DNA from 3 places in the Streptomyces sp. NPDC007025 genome. Region 1 is predicted to be linked to each of the others. Evidence: riboswitches for the same ligand, from Rfam matches in the RefSeq annotation. Region 1 holds a riboswitch; each other region holds the start of a gene.
What was found. Region 1 has a riboswitch for thiamine pyrophosphate ahead of thiO (glycine oxidase ThiO). Riboswitches for the same ligand answer to the same signal wherever they lie in the genome.

Region 1 (7,561 bases):
CAGCACGTCGCGGAGCGTGCAGCCCTCCACGTACTCCATCGCCAGATAGACATAGGTGCCGTCGGTGCCCTGGTCGAAGACCCCGACCACGTTGGCGTGCGCCAGCCGGGCCGCGGACTTGGCCTCCCTGATGAAGCGGGTCACGAACGTCTCGTCCGCGGAGAGGGAGGTGTGCATCACCTTCAGGGCCAGCACCCGGTCCAGCCGGGTGTCCACCGCGCGGTAGACGGTCGCCATGCCGCCGATGGCCACCCGGGCCTCGACGCGGTACCGGCCGTCGAGCACCTGTCCGACCAACGGGTCTCCTCGTCCGTAGGCAGGCGACGGGTCCTGGAGGGTGGTGTCCATTGCGCCGAGTTTACGAGGGAGGTGCGGCGGCGGGGTCGCGCGGTTGCGGGTTGCCGCTGTTCTGGGGCCGAACGGTGACACTCCGTGGCGCCCACCCGGGGGTGAGCGGCGCCGCCGAACGGCGCCGCCGGGGCGGTGCCCGGGGGCCCGGCTGCGGCCCCGGCGACGGGGGCCCTCAGCCGAAGTCCGGGCGCTCCGGGTCCAGCGCCGCGAGGCCCTCGGTGGGCGAGGACGCCTCGGCGAAGTGGCGGCGCGGGATGCGGCCCGCGCGGAAGGCGAGCCGCCCCGCCTCGACCGCGTGCCGCATGCCCTCCGCCATCAGCACCGGCTCCTGGGCCCGGGTCACCGCCGAGGCCAGCATCACCGCGGCGCACCCCAACTCCATGGCCAGTGCCGCGTCCGAGGCCGTACCGGCGCCCGCGTCCAGGATCACCGGCACGCCCGCGCGCTCGGTGATGAGCCGGAAGTTGTGCGGGTTGCGAATGCCCAGTCCGGAGCCGATGGGGGAGCCGAGCGGCATGATCGCCGCGCAGCCCGCCTCCTCCAGCTTCCGCGCCAGCACCGGGTCGTCGTTGGTGTACGGCAGCACCGTGAAGCCGTCGTCCACCAGCGTCTCGGCGGCCTCCAGCAGCTCGACCGGGTCCGGCAGCAGGGTGCGCTCGTCGGCGATGACCTCCAGTTTCACCCAGTCGGTGCCCAGCGCCTCCCGCGCGAGCCGTGCGGTGAGCACCGCCTCACCCGCCGTGTAGCACCCGGCGGTGTTCGGCAGCACCCGGATACCGTGCCTGTTCAGCACCGACAGCACGGAGCCGCCCACCGAGGGGTCCAGGCGCCGCATCGCGACCGTGGTCAGCTCGGTGCCGGAGGCCAGCAGCGCCCGTTCCAGGACGTCCAGGCTGGGCGCGCCCCCGGTCCCCATGATCAGCCGGGAGGTGAAGGCGGTGTCGCCTATGGTCAGCGGATCGTCGGCCATGGCCGGCTCAGCCTCCTTGGACTGCGGTGAGGATCTCGACGCGGTCGCCCTCGCCGAGCGGGGTCTGAGCCCAGCGGCCCCGGGGGATCACGTCCTCGTTCAGCGCCGCGGCCACCCCGCCCGGCGCGGCGGTGAGATCGGCCACGAGCCGGTCGAGGGTGAGACCCGGGGTCACTCGGCGGGGCTCGCCGTTGACCGAGACGGTCGTCGTCGGGGCGGAGGTCATACGGGCTGCTCCTGGGTCTCGCGGGAGTCTGCGGAGGCGAAGCGCTGCGGTGCGAAGGGCCGGGCCGGTGCGGGCAGCTCGCCCGTGGCCAGCAGTTCGGCGAGCACGTCGCCGGTGACGGGGGTGAGCAGGACACCGTGCCGGTAGTGGCCGGTGGCCAGGTGGAGCCCGGGCAGCGCGGTGGGCCCCAGCAGCGGCGCGTTGTCGGGGGAGCCGGGGCGCAGCCCGGCGCGGGTCTCGGCCAGTGGCAGCTCGGTGACGCCGGGCACCAGTTCGTGTGCGTCCCGCAGCAGCTCGTAGACGCCGCCCGCGGTGACGGTGGTGTCCCAGCCCAGTTCCTCACTGGTGGCGCCGACCACCAGTTCGCCGTCCGCGCGCGGCACCAGGTAGAGAGCGCCGCCGCGTACCACCGCGCGGACCGTGCGGGAGAGGAAGGGGCCGGCCGAGCCGCCGGGCATCCGCAGCCGCAGCACCTGCCCCTTCACCGGGCGCACCGGGGGCGCCACCCACGGGGGCAGGCCCTCCAGGGTGCCGCTGCGGGCGCCCAGCGCGAGCACCGTCTGCTCCGCGCGCAGCTCGGTGCCGTCCGCCAGCGCCGCCCCCGCGGCGCGGTCCCGCCGGTGCAGCAACCGCACCGCGCCGGAGCGCCGGAAGGCGACTCCCGCGCGCTCGCAGGCCCGCAGCAGCGCGGCGGCAAGTCGCCGGGGGTCGATCTGGTGGTCGCCGTCCACCCGGGCTCCGCCGCGCACCGAGGGCGCCAGCATCGGCTCCAGGCGGCGGCACTCGCGGCCGGTCAGCCACTGCGACTCCAGCCCGCACCGCTGCTGGAGCGCATGCAGCTCGCGCAGGTGGGCGCGGTCGTCGGCGTCGAGCGCGACCGCGAGGGTGCCGCAGGCCCGGTAGCCGGTGTCCAGGCCGGCGGCGTCCTCCAGTTCGGCGACGAACTCGGGGTAGCGTGCCGCCGAGGCGAGGTTGAGGTCCAGCAGGGTCTCCTCGCCGTAGTGCAGTTCGGTGACGGCTGCCAGCATGCCCGCCGCCACCCGCGCGGCGCCGCCGCCCGGTCCGGGGTCGGCCACGGTGACCGCAAGGCCGCGCTGTGCGGCCCGCCAGGCCGTCACCAGGCCGATCAGGCCGCCGCCGAGGACGAGCACGTCGGGGCTCGCCGCGTGGGTACCGGTTTCGGTGCCGTTTCCTGTGCCGTTTCCTGTGCCGCGCATGGGGCTGCCGCTGCTCCCTTCGCCGGAATGACCCGGATCAGGTTCGGACGGTCGGAGGCCGCCGCAGCCTCCCTCTCAGCCCGGTGCGTCCGGGCTCCCGCGTATTCATGACTACCGCGGCCCACCCTACTGCGGTGCGTGCGGCGCCGGTAAGGCGCGCCGGGGCCCCGCGGCGGGCGGCCCTGGGGAGGGCTCGAAGGAGCGTCGTCCGCCCACCGGGCAGACGGGGCTTTGCAGACATGACCTACGACCGCCACCGGAGGCCGTCTCCGTCCGGTGGCCGATGGCTCCGGGAGTCGACCGGCATACAGTGAGCGATGTGAGCGACAGTCAGAACCAGCAGCGGGTCGTGGTCGTGGGCACCGGTATGGCGGGTGTGCAGACCGCCGTGCAGCTCCGCGAACAGGGCTGGCCCGGCTCCGTGCGGCTCCTCGGGGCCGAACCGCACCCGCCCTACGACCGGCCCCCGCTGTCCAAGGCCGTGCTGCTCGGCAGGGGCGAGGAGGCGGAGGTGCCGCTCTTCGACATCGACTTCGCGGCGCTGGGGATCGAGCTGGAACTGGGCCGGACCGCCACCGGGCTGCGCCCCGGCGAGCGGCTGCTGGTCACCGACGCGGGCCCGGTCCACTACGACCGGCTGGTGCTGGCCACCGGCGCCGAGCCTCGCACCCTGCCCGGGAGCGAGGGCGTGCCCGGTGTCCATGTGCTGCGCACCCTGGACGACGCGCGGCGGCTGCGGCCGGTGCTGGCCTCCCGCGGCAGGGTCGTGGTGGTCGGCGCCGGGTGGATCGGCGCGGAGTTCGCCACGGTGGCCCGCGAATGGGGCTGCGAGGTCACCGTGGTGGAGACCGCCGCCGCACCGCTGCCGGGCGCGCTCCCGGCCGAGGTCTCCGCGCCGATGCGGGACTGGTACGCGGAGGCCGGGGCGGTACTGCGCACCGGCGCCGCCGTCGCCGCGGTCGAGCGCGGCGGGGTGCTGCTCGCCGACGGGACGCGGCTGCCGGCGGACGCGGTCCTGGTCGGGATCGGGGCCCGGCCCGCTACCGGATGGCTGGCCGGCTCCGGGGTGGCGCTCGGGCCGGACGGCTCCGTGCTGGCCGACGCGCGGCTGCGCAGCTCGGCCTCCGGCTGCTACGCGGTGGGGGACTGCGCCTCGTTCCCCTCGGCCCGCTACGGGGAGCGGCTGCTGATCCACCACTGGGACAACGCGCTCCAGGGCCCCCGTACGGTCGCGGCGAACCTGCTCGCCGAGGGGCACGCCGACGGCGAGCCGGAGAGCGTCGCCTACGATCCGGTGCCCTACTTCTGGTCCGAGCAGTTCGGCCGCTTCGTGCAGTACGTCGGCCACCACGCCCCCGGCGACGAGCTGGTGTGGCGCGGCTCGCCGCGGGACCCCGCCTGGAGCGTGTGCTGGCTGCGCGGCGAGCGGCCGACCGCGCTGCTGGCCGTCGGCCGTCCGCGCGATCTCGCGCAGGGCCGGAAGCTGATTCAGCAGGGCACAGCCGTGGACCGGGCCGTGCTGGGCGACGCGGCCGTGGCCCTGAAGAAGGCCGCGCGGTAGTGACCACCGGTTTCGGATGGCAGTCTGGAACCCGTGACCGAGATTGACGCAAAGACCGACGCGCTCGTCCCCGCCTGGCTCGCCCTCCCCGATGTCGCCGAGATGCTCGGCGTCGAGGTGACCCGGGTGCGGCAGCTCGTGAAGGAAGGCCAACTGCTCGCGGTGCGGCGGGAGGCGGAGTCCGGGAACCGGGTGCTGCAGGTTCCGGCCGCCTTCGTGGGCGAGGGCCGGATCGTGAAGGGCCTGGCGGGCACCATCACTCTGCTGCGGGACGACGGCTTCAGCGACGAAGAGATGCTCGAATGGCTGTTCACCGAGGACGAGTCGCTGCCCGGCTCGCCGGTGACGGCGCTGCGGGAGAACCGGGGCACCGAGGTCAAGCGACGGGCGCAGGCACTCGCCGTCTGATCCCGCCGCCCGCGGCGGCGCACCAGCACACCGACAGCACCGGGTGCGTGGATCCCCCCGGGGTCCACGCACCCCCTCCCGGGGGGAACCGAACACCGCCATGTCCCGTACGTCCAGCTCGTCCCGCAGCACCGCCACCCCGCCCGCGGCGTCCCGGGGGTCCGCTCCCGCCCGTGAGCGGCTCGCGGAGGCGCGGCTCTACCTGTGCACCGACGCACGCGAGGCGCAGGGCGACCTGCCCGCGTTCCTGGACGCCGTCCTGGCGGGCGGTGTGGACATCGTCCAGCTCCGGGACAAGCGGCTGGAGGCGGCCGAGGAACTGGCGCAGCTCGACGTGTTCGCCGAGGCCTGCCGCCGGCACGGGGCCCTGCTGGCCGTGAACGACCGTGCGGACGTGGCCCACGCCGCCGCCTCCCAGGTGCTCCATCTCGGCCAGGGTGATCTGCCGGTGCCCGCGGCCCGCGCCCTGCTCGGCGACGAGGTGCTGATCGGCCGCTCCACGCACAGCCCCGCCGAGGCGGACGCGGCGCTGGTCGAGCCGGGCGTCGACTACTTCTGCACCGGGCCGTGCTGGCCGACCCCCACCAAGCCGGGCCGCCCCGCACCGGGGCTGGATCTCGTCCGTCACACCGCCGCCCGTACCGCCGCAGATCCGACGTCTCGGCCGTGGTTCGCCATCGGCGGCATCGATGCGGGCAATCTCGACCAGGTGCTGGACGCCGGGGCCCGCAGGGTGGTGGTGGTCCGGGCACTCACCGAGGCCGATGATCCCGGGGCAGCGGCCGCCTCGCTGGCCGCGCGGCTGCGGGAGGCGGCAGCCGCGGATGCCCGTCCCCCGGCGTCGTGACCGCACCGGCCGCTTAGCACGGGGGGCGGGACTGTCCAACAGGTGGACCTCGGCCATCCGGGAAACGGACAGATCCCCTCTTATCGCCCCGGTGTCGAGCCGCTCTGCAGGCCAGGCCGCTAGCCTGCAGATATGGCCATCGGTATCTCAGCTCCCAGGACAGACCGTCCGCCGACTGTGCGTGATCTGCTCGCGAGCGGAGAGCAGTCCTTCTCCTTCGAGTTCTTCGCGCCGAAGACCGCGAAAGGCGAGCGGACGCTGTGGGACGCGCTGCGACGCATCGAGGCGGCGTCCCCGACCTTCGTGTCCGTCACCTACGGCGCGGGCGGTTCCTCACGCGAGGGCACGGTCCGCAACACCGAGCGCATCGCCAACGAGACCACGCTGACTCCCGTCGCACACCTCACGGCGGTCAGCCACTCGCGGGCGGAACTGCGCAACGTCATCGGGCAGTACGCCGCCGCGGGCATCCGCAACGTGCTCGCACTGCGCGGCGATCCGCCCGGCGATCCGCTGGGGGAGTGGGTCAAGCACCCCGAGGGGATCGACTACGCCTCCGAACTCGTCGAACTGATCAAGGAGTCCGGCGACTTCTGCGTCGGTGTCGCGGCCTTCCCCGAGATGCACCCGCGCTCCACCGACTGGGACAGCGACATCCGGCATTTCGTGAACAAGTGCAATGCCGGTGCCGACTACGCGATCACCCAGATGTTCTTCCAGGCGGAGGACTATCTCCGGCTGCGGGACAGGGTCGCCGCCGCGGGCTGCAGCACGCCCATCATCCCGGAGATCATGCCGGTCACGAGCGTGCAGCAGATCGAGCGGTTCGCGCAGCTGAGCAACGCCACGCTGCCGGCCGGGATGATCGAGCGGCTGCACGCCGTCCAGGACGATCCGGCGGCGGTACGCTCGATCGGGATCGAGTACGCCACGGACTTGTGTGCGAGGCTGCTCGCCGAAGGTGTTCCGGGGCTGCACTTCATCACGCTCAACCACTCCACGGCGACGCTGGAGATCCACCAGAATCTCGGTCTCCGGGAGAGGGCTACCCTGGGCCTTCGCAAGGCTTGAGCCACGGGTCCGCCAAGGGGCGGCGGGAGCGGAAGAGGGGCGTAGATGGGCTGGACGGTCCTCTATATCGCGTTCGGCATCGTTGCGCTGTGGCTGCTGGGCGAGGTACTGCTCCAGTACAAGGCCCGGCTGCGCTGGCGGTTGCTGGCCCTCACCGGCTTCCTCGGCGTGGTGGTGGGGACGGCGCTGCCGTCGGTCGTCGTGATCGGCCTCGGCATCGCGGCCTTCGCCGTCGGCCAGACCTTCGTCACGCTCTCGGTACGGAGCGGGTTCACCGCCGGGTGGGCACTCGGCGGTGGCCCCGGCTCCAGCCGGCGCCGCCGCGGGGCGTCCCCCGCTCCGGACACGGCCTCGCTGGAGGTCTCCGACCTGCGCACCCACGACCCCGCCGACACCCCGGCCGCGGGCACCGTGCCGGTGCCCGATCCGGTCGACGACTACGGCCAGCAGGGCTATGGCCAGCAGGGCTACGGTCACCAGGAGCCCGCCGACTGGGGCGGCGAGGACGGCGATCCGGGCGGCCAGGAGACCGGCTACGGCTACCCGGGCCAGGACACCTACGGCCCCTACGGTCCCTACGGGGGCTACGGCTACGGCGGCTACGACGAGGAGACCTCGGTCTTCGCCCCGGCCCCCGACCAGCCTCCGGCCCACGGGGACGGCGGGCACGGGCACCACGGCGGATACGAGCAGTACGCCGGCTACCAGGACCACACCCCGGTCGGCGGGCCCGCCGGCTACCCGGACCACTCCGGATACCAGGACCCGGCCGGCTACCAGCAGTACCAGGACCCGTACGCGGGCTACGGCGGCCAGTACGGCGACGGATACGGCTATCCGCAACAGCCATACCAGCCCGGGGTGCCCGAGACGCCGCCGGGCGGGGTCTGGGTACCCCAGCAGCGCGAGG
Region 2 (7,561 bases), on a different contig from region 1:
TCGTCCAGTACCCGCACCTGCGCGAGATGTTCCCGGCCGCCATGGACGGCCAGCGCGACCGGCTCTTCCGCGCGCTGCTGACGGCCGTACGCCTCTTCGACGACGGCAAGCTGCTCGGCGAGTACCTCGCCGGCCTGGGCCGGGGCCACCGCAAGTACGGCACCCTGCCCGCCCACTACCCGGCCGTCGGCGAGTGCCTGATGGCCGCCATCGCGCGCTACGCACCCGACACCTGGGGTCCGCGCACCGAGGCGGCCTGGGTGCGCGCCTACACCGCGATCTCCCAGACGATGATCGACGCGGCGGCCGAGGACGAGCGCCGGGCGCCCGCCTGGTGGGACGCGGAGATCGTCTCGCACGAACTGCGCACCTCGGAGATCGCCGTGATCACGGTGCGTCCCGACCAGCCGTACCCGTTCCGCGCCGGGCAGTACACCAGCCTGGAGACGCCCTGGTGGCCCCGGGTGTGGCGGCACTACTCGTTCGCGTCCGCGCCCCGTCCCGACGGCCTGCTGACCTTCCACGTGAAGTCCGTGCCCGCCGGTTGGGTCTCCACGGCACTGGTGCAGCGCGCCCGCCCCGGCGACGTGCTGCGGCTCGGCCCGCCCGCGGGCTCGATGCTCGTCGACCACGAGGCCGACAGCGGGCTGCTCTGCCTGGGCGGCGGGACCGGTATCGCCCCCATCAAGGCGCTGGTCGAGGACGTGGTCAGCCGGGGAAGGGCGCGCCCGGTCGAGGTCTTCTACGGAGCCCGCACCGACCACGACCTCTACGACCTGGAGACGATGCTGCGCCTCCAGGACCGCCACCGGTGGCTGTCGGTGCGCCCCGTCGTCGCGGCGGGCGCGGCCTCGGCCGCCGAGGCGCTCGCGGGCGAGCTCCCGGACGCGGTACGCAGATACGGCCCCTGGCCCGCATACGACGGATACCTCTCCGGGCCGCCCGGAATGATCAGGACCGGGGTCGAGACGTTGCGCGGGCTCGGGATCCCGACGCACCGAATACGGCACGATTCCCTCGACGAACTGGTCGTACAGGGGGCGTAGGTGGTGGGGTGTTCGGATCGCGGCTGCTGCCGGAGCCGGTCACCCGGGGCGGGTGGTCCGGGGCCGGTTGCGGGGCAGCCGTCCGGTCGGCCGGTCGAGGAAAGGGACGAGTGGCGGCGTTGAGTGACGCGAACGGATACGGCGACGGTTCCACGGAGCATGCGGCGGGCGCGGGCCCCGGAGCCGACCAGCACCCCGGCCCGCCGCGGCGGCTGCCCGGCAGCGACGGGGAGCACGCGCTGCAGCAGCGGATCGGTTCGCAGGAGCGCGCCGGGCGGTTCTACCAGGACCAGGTGCTCGACCACCTCAACGAGCGGATGCGGGAGTTCACCCAGCAGCAGGAGATGTTCTTCCTCGCCACGTCCGACAGCCGCGGCGAGTGCGACAACAGCTTCCGCGCCGGGCCGCCCGGGTTCCTGCGCGTGCTGGACGAGCGGACACTGGTGTTTCCCGAGTACCGAGGCAACGGCGTCCACGCCAGCCTCGGCAACATCGGGGAGAACCCGCATGTGGGCCTGCTCCTCGTCGACTTCCTCCGCGCCCGGATCGGCCTGCACATCAACGGCCGTGCCGTGGTGCTGGACGACGCGGAACTGCGCCCCTCGGTACCGGACCTGCCACAGGACCCGGTACCCGGTCGGCGGGCCCTGTTGTGGGTGCGGGTCGAGGTGGAGGAGGCGTACATACATTGCGCCAAGCACATCCCCCACCTCCAGAAGGCCCCGCGCCGCGCGGCGCGCGAATGGGGCACCGACGACTACAAGCGCAAGGGCGGCGACTTCTTCGGAGCCGCCCGGGACGCCCGGGAGGGCCGGCGCGAGGTGACCGCCTCCGCGGAATCCCCGTCGCCGGGGCCGGTTCCCACGGCACCGCCGGTTCCCACGGCCTCACCCGCGTCGGTCTCCCAGCCCGCGTCGGCCTCCCCGCCCGCCTCGGCCTCCATCCCTGCGTCGGGACTCCCGGCCCCCGCCCCGGCCGTACCCGCCGTCCCGCCGGTGCCGCCGTCCGGCGGTTCGGCGCCGCTGTCCCCGCAGGCACCAACCGCCCCGGCGTCCCCGGCACCCGGTACCGGACCCACCGCCGTACCGGAGGACGCGGCCGCACGGGCGGCCGCCCTCCCGCCGCTGCCGCGGCGGCGAGAGGGCGCCGCCGCGGCGGCGCCGGCCGCGTCCTCCGCGTCCTCCGCGTCCTCCGCGTCCTCCGCGGTCTCGGCCGCCATCTCGGCCCGCTCGGGGAGCGCCGGGTCCGCCGAGCACGCCCGGGACGTCTCCGCCTGGCGGCTGGAGGCCGAGCGGGCGCTGGCGGAGGCGCAGCGGCGCGGCCGCCAGGAAGCGGAGCCGAGCGAACCACGGGAACCCGCGGCCTTCCAGGGCTGGTTCGGCTAGCGTGCGCACGCGGGCGGCGCCCCGGCGGGTCCGGGCGGCGCCCCGGCGTCGGTCAGCGGAGGTCGGGTGCGAGCAGCGCCTGGACCCCTTCGATGTTCGCGGCGAGATAGGCCCGCAGTCTCGGCGGGACGACCTCCACGGAGTTCAGGCCCTCCGGGGTGAAGGGGAGCCGTACGATCTCGTACTCTCCTTGCGGCTCCTCCACTTCGGGTCCGTGCCGTAGGCGCGGGTCGAGTGAGACGAGCCGGCACACGAAGAAGTGCTGTACCTTCACTCCACCCGGTGTCTCCACAGGGTCACTCACCGTGTCGACGAAGGCGGGCACCACATCGGTGATCGCCGCGCCCAGTTCCTCGGCCACCTCGCGGTGCAGGGCGTCCTCGACGGTGCGGTCCACGCCGGGCTCGACGCCGCCTCCCGGGGTGATCCAGTACGGCTCCTGGCCGGGCTTGGTGCGTTTGATGAGGATCAGTCCCACGGCGGGCGCCGGACCCTCCCCGGTGGCGAGGAGGATGGCGCGGGCAGTCCGCTTGACCACGGGGCGTTCGACGAACATGCAGGAGATTTGGCCCGCATCACGGCGCGTCAAACCCTCCGTTTTCCTCACTGTGCGTGTTGGATCGGAACATCACGCAATAGGTCCATATCCATAAGTGATTGGACACTGACGCTAAGTCAACTACTCTTGTCGTCCGCGCCGCCGCGCGCGTCGAGCCGGGCGGTTCGTGGCAGGAGGGGGGAGCCACGAACCGCCCTCGCGGCTCCCGCCCCCGCTCTACCGGTGCACGGGCCTCACGGGGCCATCGGCAGATACACCCGGTTGCCCGCCTCTGCGAACTCGCGGGACTTCTCCGCCATCCCGGCCTCGACCTCCTCCATCGTCGCGCCGTGCCGCTCGCGGATCTCCTGGGAGATCTTCATGCTGCAGAACTTCGGGCCGCACATGGAGCAGAAGTGCGCGGTCTTGGCCGGTTCGGCCGGCAGCGTCTCGTCGTGGAACGAGCGGGCCGTGTCCGGGTCGAGCGCCAGATTGAACTGGTCCTCCCAGCGGAACTCGAACCGGGCGTCCGAGAGCGCGTCGTCCCAGTCCTGCGCCCCCGGGTGGCCCTTGGCCACGTCCGCGGCATGGGCGGCGATCTTGTAGGTGATCACGCCCGTCTTGACGTCGTCCCGGTCCGGCAGCCCCAGGTGCTCCTTGGGCGTGACGTAGCAGAGCATCGCGGTGCCCCACCAGCCGATCATCGCCGCGCCGATGCCGCTGGTGATGTGGTCGTAGGCGGGCGCGATGTCCGTCGTCAGCGGACCCAGCGTGTAGAACGGGGCCTCCTCGCAGACCTCCTGCTGGCGGTCCACATTCTCCTTGATCTTGTGCATCGGCACATGGCCGGGGCCCTCGATCATGGTCTGTACGTCGTGCGCCTTGGCGATCCGGTTGAGCTCGCCCAGCGTGTCCAACTCGGCCATCTGCGCCGTGTCGTTGGCGTCCGCGATCGACCCCGGCCGCAGCCCGTCGCCGAGCGAGAACGTCACGTCGTAGGAGCGCAGGATCTCGCACAGTTCGCTGAAGTGCTCGTACAGGAAGCTCTCCCGGTGGTGCGCCAGACACCACGCTGCCATGATCGAGCCGCCGCGGGAGACGATGCCGGTCTTGCGGCGCGCCGTCAGCGGGACATAGCGCAGCAGCACCCCGGCGTGCACCGTCATGTAGTCGACGCCCTGCTCGCACTGCTCGACGACGGTGTCCTTGTAGACCTCCCAGGACAGCTCCTCGGCCTTGCCGTCCACCTTCTCCAGCGCCTGGTACAGCGGCACCGTGCCGATGGGGACGGGGGAGTTGCGCAGCACCCACTCGCGGGTGGTGTGGATGTTGCGGCCGGTCGAGAGGTCCATGACGGTGTCGGTGCCCCACCGGGTCGCCCACGTCATCTTCTCCACCTCCTCCTCGATGGAGGAGGTGACGGCGGAGTTGCCGATGTTGGCGTTCACCTTCACCAGGAAGTTCTTCCCGATGATCATCGGTTCGGTCTCCGGGTGGTTCACGTTGGCGGGCAGTACGGCCCGCCCCGCGGCGATCTCGTCCCGGACGAACTCGGGGCCGCGGTTCTCGCGGAGTGCGACGTACTCCATCTCCGCGGTGATCTCGCCCCGCTTCGCGTAGCCGAGCTGGGTGACGGCCGCGCCGTCCCGGCCGCGGCGCGGCTGGCGCGGGCGGCCCGGGAAGACGGCGTCGAGCCCCGCCAGATCGTCGGCGCCGCCGCGGACGACTCCGCCGCGCGGGCTGGTGTGCTTGCGGCCGTCGTCCTCGGGCCGCAGTTCACGGCCCGCGTACTCCTCGGTGTCCCCCCTCTGGATGATCCAGTTCTCGCGCAGCGGCGCCAGGCCGCGGCGCACATCGGTGTCGATCTCGGGGTCGGTGTACGGCCCGGACGTGTCATAGAGCGTCACGTCCCGGCCGTTGGTGAGGTGCACCCGTCGGACGGGGACCCGGATGTCCGGGCGCGACCCCTGCAGATATCCCTTGTGCGAGCCGAGCGCTTTCCCGGCCGCTTCGGCGTTCTCGGCCGCTTCGGCGTTCTCGGCGCGCGCGTGTGCATCCTGCGTGGTCATGAGACCCACTCCCTACGCCGGCATTACCCGGTAACAGGTTCGGCGGTCGGCGCAGCCGGTTCCGTGGTCCCTTCCACGGAGGTCAGCGCCCTCTCAGCCCCGTGCTCGGAGCTCCCGCGATGTGCAAAGGCGCCTCTACGCTAACGGCACACGGCCCGGACTGAACACCCCGCCCGGCCGTTCTTGCGATGATCGGGCGGTGACCCACACCGACCCCGCCGTCCCCGCACCCGAACCCGGCCGTGCCCACGGGCACGGTCCCGGACCCGGCCATGCGCCCGCCCATGACCACGGGCCCAGCCACGGCCGGGGCCACGGGCAGAGCCACGGCCACGGGCACAGTCACGGCCACGGGCCCGCCGAGCCGGTCTCCCGCCGGCTGCGGAAGGTCATCGCGGCGGTGCTGGTGCCGTTCGCGGCGGCCGTGCTGGCCGGGCTGGTGGTGCTGTGGCCAGGGGGCGTTCCGGGACACCAGCACGACCATTCCGGGGTCGGCTTCGACCGGCCCACCTTCACCGCCAAGGTCGTGGAACTGGCCGAGGTGGACTGCGGCAAGGCCAACGTCCGGCAGCCGTCCGGCTCCTCCGGCGGCGGTTCCTCCGGGCCGGGCGGCGGGGAACAGGGCGGCGAGGGCGGGGCGCACGAGCCGTGCCGGAAGGCCACCGTCGAGATCACCGAGGGCAAGGACAAGGGGCACACCTTCACCGAGGTCGTCCCGCCCGACGCCACCCGCAGCTACTCCGTGGGGCAGGGCGTCGTCGTCGCCTACGCCGCGAAGGCGCCGCGCGATCTCCAGTACAGCGTCGTCGACACCGCCCGCGATCTGCCGATGGTGCTGCTGGCCGGCCTCTTCGCCCTCGTGGTGGTACTCGTGGGGCGGCTGCGCGGAGTGCTGGCGCTGGTGGGACTGGTCATCAGCTTCGCCGTGCTGACGCTGTTCATCCTGCCCGCGATACTGCAGGGTTCCAATCCGCTGGTGGTCGCGGTGGTCGGCGGGAGCGCCATCATGCTGGCCACGCTGTATCTGTGCCACGGCCTGTCGGCCCGCACCTCGGTCGCGGTGCTGGGCACCCTGGTGTCGCTGCTGCTGATCGGGCTGCTGGGCTCGCTGTTCATCGGCTGGGCCGGACTGACCGGCAACACCGACGACCAGACCGGTCTGGTGCACGGGCTCTACCCCGGTATCGAGATCCGGGGGCTGCTGCTGGCGGGGGTGCTGATCGGCTCGCTCGGCGTACTCGACGACGTGACGGTCACCCAGACCTCGGCCGTCTGGGAACTCAAGGACGCCGACCCCGGGGCCGGTCGGCGCCGGATCTACCGGGCCGCCATGCGGATCGGCCGCGATCACATCGCGTCCGTCGTCAACACCCTGGTGCTGGCCTACGCGGGAGCGGCGCTGCCGCTGCTGCTGCTGTTCTCGATCGCGCGCAGCGACGTGACGATGGTAGCCACGAGCGAGGTGGTCGCCGAAGAGATCATCCGCACGCTGGTCGGCTCCATCGGCCTCGTCGCGTCGGTGCCGGTAACGACGCTGCTGGCCGTGCTCGTCGTCTCGGCGGACCGCAGGCGGCCCGAGGCGGCGGAAGCGGCCGGCCGTGCCGCCGGGGACGCGCCTCCGGGCGTACCCGCACCGGCGTCCGGCGTCCCGGTGTCCGGCGGCCGCCCCGCACCGGCCCGCGGCGCCGGGGTCACCGGCGGCCGGGGGAGGCGGCGGAAGCCGAAGTGAGCCGGGGCCAGGTACCGCGCCCCGCGCTCCGACCGTGAACCCGGACCCGGACCCGGGTCAGGGTCCGGACCCGGCGGCGGCTCCGCGGCACTCGCGTGGTGCCGGCGCCGTGGGCCCACCGCGGGCCGTCGCCACCCACCGCGGGGTGCGCCCGGTGCGGGCGGGGTTCACCAGCCGCTGCCCGAGGAGCCGCCGCCCTTGAAGTGGCGGACGAGGTAGACGACACCGCCGACCAGGGCGACGAAGATCAGCACCTTGAACAGCAGGCCGATCAGGAAGCCCACCAGGCTGGCGATCAGGCCGCCGAAGACGACCAGCGCGATCACCGGTATGACGATCCACGTGACCCACCACGGCAGGCCGGCAAGGGTGCCTTTCGCGTCCATGACTGTCTGCTCCGTCTCTGAGAGTTGGCGAGGGCTCTTCGCACCCTCTGCCCTCGATGCTAGAGCGGTCGGTGGGCCGATGGGCCGCTGCGGGCCCCTGTCCTCCCCTGAATCCGACCCTGAGTCGACCCTGAAGAACCGGCTCGGCCTTCGAGAGCCGGCTTCGGCCTCAGAGCCGGCGCGCCCCGGCAGCACCGGCTCGGCCCGCCCGCGGGGCCGCTCAGCTCTCGGGAGGCGAGAAGACCACCAGGACCCGCAGGTCCTCCGAGATGTGGTGGAACTTGTGCGTCACCCCGGCCGGTACATAGACCACGCTGCCGCGCGCCACCTGCGTCGTCTCGTCCCCGACGGTGATCGAGCCGCGGCCGCTGACGACGAAGTACACCTCGTCCTGGGCGTGCGGCTGCT
Region 3 (7,561 bases), on a different contig from region 1:
GCCTGTTGCTGCTGTGCGCCTCCGCGAGCGGCGGCCTGCTGCTGCTCGCCGCCCTGTCCTACGCCCTGGAGCACCCCGGCCACCGGGCGGCCGTCCTGACGCGGCTGCTGTGGTGCCTGATCCCGCTCGCCGCCACCGCCCACCTGGCCGCGGTCCTCGGGCGCACCGAACCCCGGACCGAGGCCCGGCTCGGCCTGCACGCAGCCGGGCTTGGACCCGCCCGGCTGCCGCTGCTGGCCGCACGCACCGCCGCGGTACCCGGCCTGGCGGGCAGCGCGCTGACGCTTCTGCTGACCGTACGGGGAGGCGTCGAGAGCGCGGGCGGCTCGCTGTCGGTACTGAACCTGCCCCGCCCGCCGGCCCTGCTGCCGCTGCAGGGTCCCCCGCTCCCCGTCCCGGCCGCCGTGACGCTGCTGAGCGCGCTGCCGCTGGTGGCCGCCCTCGCGGCCGCCTGGGGTACCCGGCCCGGCGCCGCGGCACCCGCGCCGCCCGACTCCGGGCGGTTCGCGGACAGCCGCCGCGCTGTGGACCCGGCCCGGCGGCGGGACGGTACGAGCACCTCGTGCCGCGCCGGACTGCTGCGCAGCGCCCTGCAAGCAGTCTCCGGCCTGCTGGCCGGAACGGCGGGCCTGCTGCTGGCAGCGCATGCGGCGCGCGGCACCGGCGCCTGGAACCCGGCAGAACGCCCCGGGGCCGTGGCGGGCTGGCCGTTCGCCGCCGGGTGGACGCTCATCGGAGTGGGCCTGATGGTGGCCGGCCCCGGACTGGTGGCGTTGAGCGGGCGTCTGCTGGGGGCCGCGCGTCCGGGCCCGGTGCGACTGCTGGCCGGGCGCTCACTCGTCCGCGAAGCGGCCGTCGCCGGGCGTCCGCTGGGTGCGCTGAGCGCGGTGGGGGCGGCACTGGTGGCGGTCATCCGGACCCACCTGACCGGGGCCGGGCTGCCCGCTCCGGGTCCGCTGGTGGGACTCGCCGCTGCCCTGACCGGATGCTGCGCTGCCGCGGCCGGGCTGGCGGTGCTCGCCCGGGTCCGGCGCGCCCGTGCCCCCGTCCGGGAGCTGCTTGACCGCCTCGGGGCGCCGCGGCAGCTGGGCCGGGGGGTGGCGCTGCTGCGGGCCGCCACCGCCACGGCGGTGTGCGCGCCGCTCGTGGCGGCCGCCGGACTGTTGACGGCACTGCCCACGGGTTGACCGCTCCTGCGGCTACCGGACCCGGCCCGAGCCGGACGGAGAGCCATGACCAGAGCCGGCCTCCCGCGGCGCGGGGGTGCCGGGTGCCTTCGGTGCGCCGTGCGGGGCACCCAGGGCGACCACCTCCCGCGGGTCGAAGACGACCCCCACCTCGGCGCCCTCCCACGGCGCGTCCCGCAGCGTGCAGGCCGCCTCCAGGGGCGGTCCCGCATCCGGACGCAGCAGCACGGTGACCGTGGAGGCGTCCCCGCCGCGGAACGTACGCGCCTCCACCGTGCAGCGCAGCCCCTCCCCAGGCTCCCGCAGCAGCACACCGCCGGGGCGCACCAGCACCTGGCCGCCGCCGCGCGGGGTGCCGTCCGGCACGGGCAGCTCCCCCCAGACGGTGTCCGCGATCCCGCCGTCGACGGTGGCCGGGGTGATGTTGTCGAATCCCAGGAAGCGGGCGACGAACTCGGAGGCGGGGCGCTGCCAGACCTCCAGCGGGGTGCCCGCCTGGGCGATGCGGCCGCGCTCCATCACCACGACCCGGTCGGCGAGCGCGAACGCCTCCCCGTGGTCGTGGGTGACGGCGAGCACCGTCGTACCCAGCCTGCGGAACAGGCCGCGCAGCTCGACGACCAGCCGCTCGCGCAGTCCGCGGTCGAGCTGGCCCAGCGGCTCGTCCAGCATCAGCAGCCTCGGCTCCGGGGCCAGCGCGCGGGCCAGCGCGACACGCTGCTGCTCGCCGCCGGACAGCGCGGTCACCGCCCGCCGCCCCGCGCCCGGCAGCCCCACCAGGTCCAACAGCCCGGCGACCCGGCGGTCGGCCTCGGCCCGCCTCATGCCGTGCATGCGCGGTCCGAAGCCGACGTTTCCGGCGACGTCGCGCTGCGGGAAGAGCTGGTGGTCCTGGAACATCAGGCCGACGCCCCGCCGGTGCGGCGGCACGCCGGTCTGGTCCTGCCCCGAGAGGAGCACCCGGCCGCTGCGGACCTCCTGCAGCCCCGCGACGACGCGCAGCAGGGTGGACTTGCCGCTGCCGCTGGGCCCCAGGACGCAGACCGTCTCGTGCGCGGCCACCTCCAGGTCGACCGCGTCCAGCGCGGTCCGCTCGCCGAAGCTCACGGTCACTCCGTCCAGCCGCAGCATCTACAACTCCCTCCGGCCGTCGGTTCGCACCCGCTCCAGCGCGAGCAGTACCCCCGCGCAGACGAGCATGAGAAGCGTGCTCAGGGCCATGGCCTGCCCGTAGTGTGCCTCCCCGGCCCGCCCCAGCATCCGGGCCACCGCGACCGGCAGGGTGGGCGCGTCAGGCCGGGCGATGAACACGGTCGCGCCGAACTCGCCCAGCGAGACGGTGAAGGCGAACCCGGCGGCCACCAGCAGCGCGCGGCGCACCAGCGGGAAGTCGACCTCCCGCCAGGCCCGCAGCGGGGAGGCGCCCAGCACGGCCGCGGTCTCGCGCAGCCGCACGTCCACGGCACGCAGCACCGGCAGCATGGTGCGGATGACGAAGGGCACGCCGACCAGCGCCTGGGCCAGCGGCACCAGGATCCAGCTCGACCGCAGATCCAGCGGCGGCTCGTCCAGCGCGACGAGGAAGCCGAAACCGACGGTGACGGCGGAGGTGCCCAGCGGGAGCATCAGCAGCGCGTCGAATCCCCGCACCAGCCGACCGGCCCGGCGAGTGAGGGCGGCGGCGGCCAGCCCGCCCACCACCAGCGCGATGGCTGTCGCCACGGCGGCGTAGGTCAGTGAGTTGCCGATGGCCTCGACGGGCGCGACGACGAAGGTCGCGCTGTCGGAGCGGGCGCCCAGCGCACGGAAGAAGGCGAGGCCGTATCCGTCGGGCCCGTCGAGTGCCCGCTGGACCAGCACGAGCAGCGGTACGACCGTCAGCACGAGCATCACCCCCAGCACGGCGCCCACCGTCGTCCACTGGCCGGGTCCTGCCGGACGGCGGGCGGTGTGCTCCGCGGGTACCAGGCTGAGCGCGCTCTCCCGCTTGCGCAGTGCCCAGGCGTGCACGGCCAGCAGCGCGGCGACGGCGGCGAGTTGGGTGAGCGTCAGCACGGCGGCGGTCGGCAGGTCCAGCAGGGTGGCGGTCTGCCGGTAGATCTCGACCTCCAGCGTGGCGTACCGCGGCCCTCCCAGGACCTGGATGACGCCGAAGCTGGTGAAGGTGAACAGAAAGACGATCAGTGCGGCGGCCGCCACGGACGGCGCCAGCGCGGGCAGGGTGACCCGCCGCCAGGCGGTGAACCGGCCGGCGCCCAGGACGCGTGCGGCCTCCTCCTGGCGCGGGTCGAGCTGCGACCACAGGCTGCCGACGGTGCGCACGACAACCGCGTAGTTGAAGAAGACGTGCGCCAGCAGGATCGCCCACACGCTGGTGTCCAGCCGTACCCCGAACCAGACGTCCAGCGCTCCCCCGCGCCCGGCCAGCGCGAGGAAGGCGGAGCCGACGACCACTGTCGGCAGCACGAACGGCACCGTCACCACGGCGCGCAGCATCCGCTTGCCGGGAAAGTCGAACCGTGCGAACACGTAGGCGCCGGGAAGGGCGAGCGCGAGAGTGAGCGCGGTGGAGGCCGCGGCCTGCCACAGCGTGAACCAGAGCACCTGGAGGATGTCGGGATCGCCGAGCACCTGGGCGATCCGGCCGGACTGCCAGCTGCCTCCCTCGTGCAGCCCCCGGAAGACGATCGCGGTCACCGGGTAGCCGAAGAAGAGCGCGAAGAACGCCGCCGGGACGGCCATCAGCGCGAGCCGCACGCCCGTGCCGCCGCCGCGGCGGTTCGCGGCGGCGGACGGTCGCGCGGTGGGGCCGTCCGGGGCGCCGGGAGGCACCGGCCCCTCCGGAGAGTCCGGGAGAGCCCGGGCCACGGCGTCGCGGGCGGCTACTTCACGGCGAGCGACGTCCACGTCTTGATCCACTGCTCACGGTGTTCCGCGATCTTCCGCGGGGCGACTGTGGCGGGGTCGTCCACGGTCTCGCCGTACTTGGTGAACAACTCCGGCAGCCGGGCGTCCTCGCGGACCGGGTTGACGAACATCTTCAGCGGCAGGTCCTCCTGGAACCGCTTGCTGAGCAGGAAGTCCAGCAGCGCCTGTCCGCCCTCGGTGTTCTTCGCGCCGCGGAGCAGCCCGGCGTACTCGGTCTGCCGGAAGCAGGTTCCCTTGGCCACGCCGGTCGGCGCCTGCTCGGGCGGGTTCTTCTCACCCATGACCTCGGCGGGCGGGCTGGAGGCGTAGGAGACGACCAGCGGCTTGTCGCCCTTGCCCTTGCCCTGGCGGGAGCCGCTGAAGCGGTCGTTGTAGGCCTGCTCCCAGCTCCCGGCGACCTCGGCCCCGTTGGCACGCAGCTTCTTCCAGTAGTCCTGCCAGCCGTCCTCGCCGAACTCGGCGACGCTCGCCAGCAGGAACGCCAGACCGGGAGAGGAGTTGGCGGCGTCCTCGGTCACCAGCAGGTCCTTGTAGCGGGGCTTCGCCAGGTCCTGCAGAGTACGCGGCGGGTCGATCTTCTTGTCGGCGAACCACCGGCGGTCGTAGTTGACGCACACGTCGCCCGTGTCCACCGGGGTGACCCGGTGCTTCTCCGGATCCGCCTGCAGCCGCTCGGGCACCTTCGAGAGGCCCTCGGCCTCGTAGGGGGCGAAGACGTCCTTGTCCAGCGGGCGGGAGAGGAGCGTGTTGTCGACTCCGAAGAAGACGTCGCCCTGCGGGTTGCCCTTGTTGAGCACCGCCTGGTTCACGGCGGCACCCGCGTCGCCGCCGCGCAGCACCTCGACCTTGTAGCCGCTGCGCTTCTCGAAATCCTTCAGCACGGGCTTCGAGACGGCGAACGAGTCGTGGGTGACGAGAGTGACCGTCTTGGAGTCCGCGCTGTCGTCCGAGCCGCCGCATGCCGTGGCCAGAACTGCGAGGGTGAGGACAGCGGTGGTTGCGGCGGCAGCCCGCCGTGCGTGCTTCTTCATCAGTGCATCGACTTCCTACCCGGCATGACCCGGGCGAGGTTCGAGGGTCTGCGGCACGTACGGGGCGTACGGCCGCACTCTCAGCGCTGTGAGCGCTCCCCTGTCGGCTGTTCGGTTGTGCGGGCCGCACCGGGCGACCCGTTCGAACACTACCAGTCAGGCGTCAGCGTTCGGTTGCCGCGAGCTGGCCGCACGCACCGTCGATCTCCTGACCCCGGGTGTCCCGTACGGTCACGGGTACACCGTGCGACTCCAGCGTCCGCACGAACGCGGCCTCGTCCTCGGGCCGCGAGGCGGTCCACTTGGAGCCGGGCGTCGGGTTGAGCGGGATGAGATTGACGTGCACCCGCTTGCCCTTGAGCAGCCGGCCCAGCAGATCGGCACGCCACGCCTGGTCGTTGATGTCCTTGATCAACGCGTACTCGATGGAGACCCGGCGCCCGGACCTGGCCGCGTACTCCCAGGCGGCGTCGAGCACCTCGCGTACCTTCCACCGGGTGTTGACCGGCACCAGAGTGTCCCGCAGTTCGTCGTCGGGCGCGTGCAGCGAGAGCGCCAGCCGGCATGTGAAACCCTCGTCGGCGAATCGCAGCATCGCGGGCACGAGCCCGACCGTGGAGACGGTGATACCCCGCTGGGACAGTCCGAGGCCGTCCGGCTCGGGGTCGGTCAGCCGCCGGATGGCGCCGACCACCCGCTTGTAGTTGGCCAGCGGCTCGCCCATCCCCATGAAGACGATGTTCGACAGCCGCGCCGGCCCGCCGGGCACCTCGCCGTCCCGCAGGGCCCGCATCCCGTCGACGATCTGGTGGACGATCTCCGCGGTGCTCAGATTCCGGTCCAGACCGGCCTGGCCCGTGGCGCAGAACGGGCAGTTCATCCCGCAGCCCGCCTGCGAGCTGATGCACATGGTGACCCGGTCCGGGTACCGCATCAGGACGGACTCCACGAGCGTCCCGTCGTGCAGCCGCCACAGCGTCTTGCGTGTGGCGTCGTCGTCGCAGCTGATGTGCCGCACCACACTCATCAGGTCGGGCAGCAGCCCGGACGCCAGCTTCTCGCGGGCAGCGGCCGGGATGTCGGTCCACTGCTGCGGGTCGTGGGCCAGCCGCGCGAAGTAGTGCTGCGAGAGCTGCTTGGCACGGAAGGGCTTCTCGCCGAGATCCGCGACCGCCGCACGGCGCTCCTCGGGAGCGAGGTCGGCAAGATGGCGGGGCGGCTTCTTGGCGCCGCGCGGGGCGACGAACGTGAGTTCTCCGGGTGCAGGCATAGCCGTACCAGTGTCGCAGATCATTTTGGCGGGCCGCTGATCAGCCGGGCAGGGCGGCAGTCCCCGGTCGTCCGCCCCCGTCGGTCGGCCCCGCCGTGCCCGAGGACCACCCCCGCAGGGTGCGGGGGCGGTGGAGGCCGGGGGCCGGCGAAAGAAGCCGAGGGCCCCGGGGCCCTGCCGCCACGCGGTCCGGATCGGGCGGGGCGGGCTCAGCCCGCGCCGACGAAGACCACCAGCAGCAGCCAGACGACCGGCGCGGTCGGCAGCAGCGAGTCGAGCCGGTCCATGATGCCGCCGTGCCCGGGCAACAGGGTTCCCATGTCCTTGATACCCAGGTCGCGCTTCATCATCGACTCGCCCAGATCGCCCAGGGTGGCGCTGACCGCGACCGCGAGCCCCAGCAGCAGGCCCTGCCACCAGCGCCCGTCGTCGATCAGGAACTGCGTGCACAGGGCGCCCGCCGCCATGGCGAAGGCCACCGCGCCGACCAGTCCCTCCCGGGTCTTCCCGGGGCTGATCCGGGGGGCCAGCTTGTGCCGCCCGAACCGCCAGCCCACCGCGTAGGCGCCGGTGTCGCTGACCACGGTGAGGATCAGGAACGTCAGCACCCGCCAGGGTCCGTCGTCCGCCGCCAGCATCAGGGCGACGAAAGTGGCGAGGAAGGGCACGTAGATGGCGGCGAAGAGGGCCGCAGTCACATCCCGCAGGTAGTCGGCCGCTGACTGCGTCATGCGCCAGGCCAGCACGGCCAGCGCCGTGAGCGCCATGGCGATCCAGGCGCCCTCCGCGCCCCGCAGGTAGCCGGCGACCGTCATGGCCGCACCGCCGAGCGCCAGCGGCACCAGCGGGACCTGGATCTCCTTGCGCTCCCGCAGCCGCGAGGTCAGTTCCCAGAGTCCGACGACGACCGCCAGCACGATGACGCCGAGGAAGGCCGGCTTGTAGAGGAACAGCGCGGCGAGGATGACGACGCCGAGGCCCAGACCGACCCCTATCGCCGCGGGCAGGTCGCGCCCGGCGCGCTTCCTGCCGCCTTCCGCGACTGCGGGTGCTTCGGGCTGCCTGGGGGTGTGCGGCGGTTCCGGCCCGTCCTGGCCGCGCTGCGCGCTGCCGGAGGGACTGGCGGGGTCTGTGGGTCCGGGGCC

Region 2: linked by a shared signal. The riboswitch ahead of thiC (phosphomethylpyrimidine synthase ThiC) and the one ahead of thiO (glycine oxidase ThiO) in region 1 are both predicted to bind thiamine pyrophosphate.
Region 3: linked by a shared signal. The riboswitch ahead of ACFYMO_RS14635 (thiamine ABC transporter substrate-binding protein) and the one ahead of thiO (glycine oxidase ThiO) in region 1 are both predicted to bind thiamine pyrophosphate.

The regions. Positions count from the first base shown of each region.
Region 1 covers NZ_JBIAFT010000003.1:420,970-428,530, reverse strand. The annotation lists gene pknB (Stk1 family PASTA domain-containing Ser/Thr kinase) at 1-348, opposite strand, end outside; gene ACFYMO_RS08315 (thiazole synthase) at 524-1,321, opposite strand; gene thiS (sulfur carrier protein ThiS) at 1,329-1,547, opposite strand; gene thiO (glycine oxidase ThiO) at 1,544-2,764, opposite strand; TPP riboswitch at 2,762-2,875, opposite strand; gene ACFYMO_RS08300 (FAD-dependent oxidoreductase) at 3,132-4,325, shown strand; gene ACFYMO_RS08295 (Rv2175c family DNA-binding protein) at 4,359-4,733, shown strand; gene thiE (thiamine phosphate synthase) at 4,834-5,580, shown strand; gene metF (methylenetetrahydrofolate reductase [NAD(P)H]) at 5,713-6,651, shown strand; gene ACFYMO_RS08280 (hypothetical protein) at 6,697-7,561, shown strand, end outside.
Region 2 covers NZ_JBIAFT010000005.1:302,062-309,622, forward strand. The annotation lists gene ACFYMO_RS12405 (globin domain-containing protein) at 1-1,046, shown strand, start outside; gene ACFYMO_RS12410 (pyridoxamine 5'-phosphate oxidase family protein) at 1,157-2,431, shown strand; gene ACFYMO_RS12415 (NUDIX domain-containing protein) at 2,484-2,987, opposite strand; gene thiC (phosphomethylpyrimidine synthase ThiC) at 3,224-5,038, opposite strand; TPP riboswitch at 5,031-5,166, opposite strand; gene ACFYMO_RS12425 (YibE/F family protein) at 5,238-6,767, shown strand; gene ACFYMO_RS12430 (DUF5326 family protein) at 6,935-7,153, opposite strand; gene ACFYMO_RS12435 (cupin domain-containing protein) at 7,374-7,561, opposite strand, start outside.
Region 3 covers NZ_JBIAFT010000006.1:378,321-385,881, reverse strand. The annotation lists gene ACFYMO_RS14650 (hypothetical protein) at 1-1,187, shown strand, start outside; gene ACFYMO_RS14645 (ABC transporter ATP-binding protein) at 1,200-2,318, opposite strand; gene ACFYMO_RS14640 (ABC transporter permease) at 2,319-3,929, opposite strand; gene ACFYMO_RS14635 (thiamine ABC transporter substrate-binding protein) at 4,070-5,146, opposite strand; TPP riboswitch at 5,142-5,258, opposite strand; gene rlmN (23S rRNA (adenine(2503)-C(2))-methyltransferase RlmN) at 5,310-6,416, opposite strand; gene ACFYMO_RS14625 (phosphatidate cytidylyltransferase) at 6,626-7,561, opposite strand, start outside.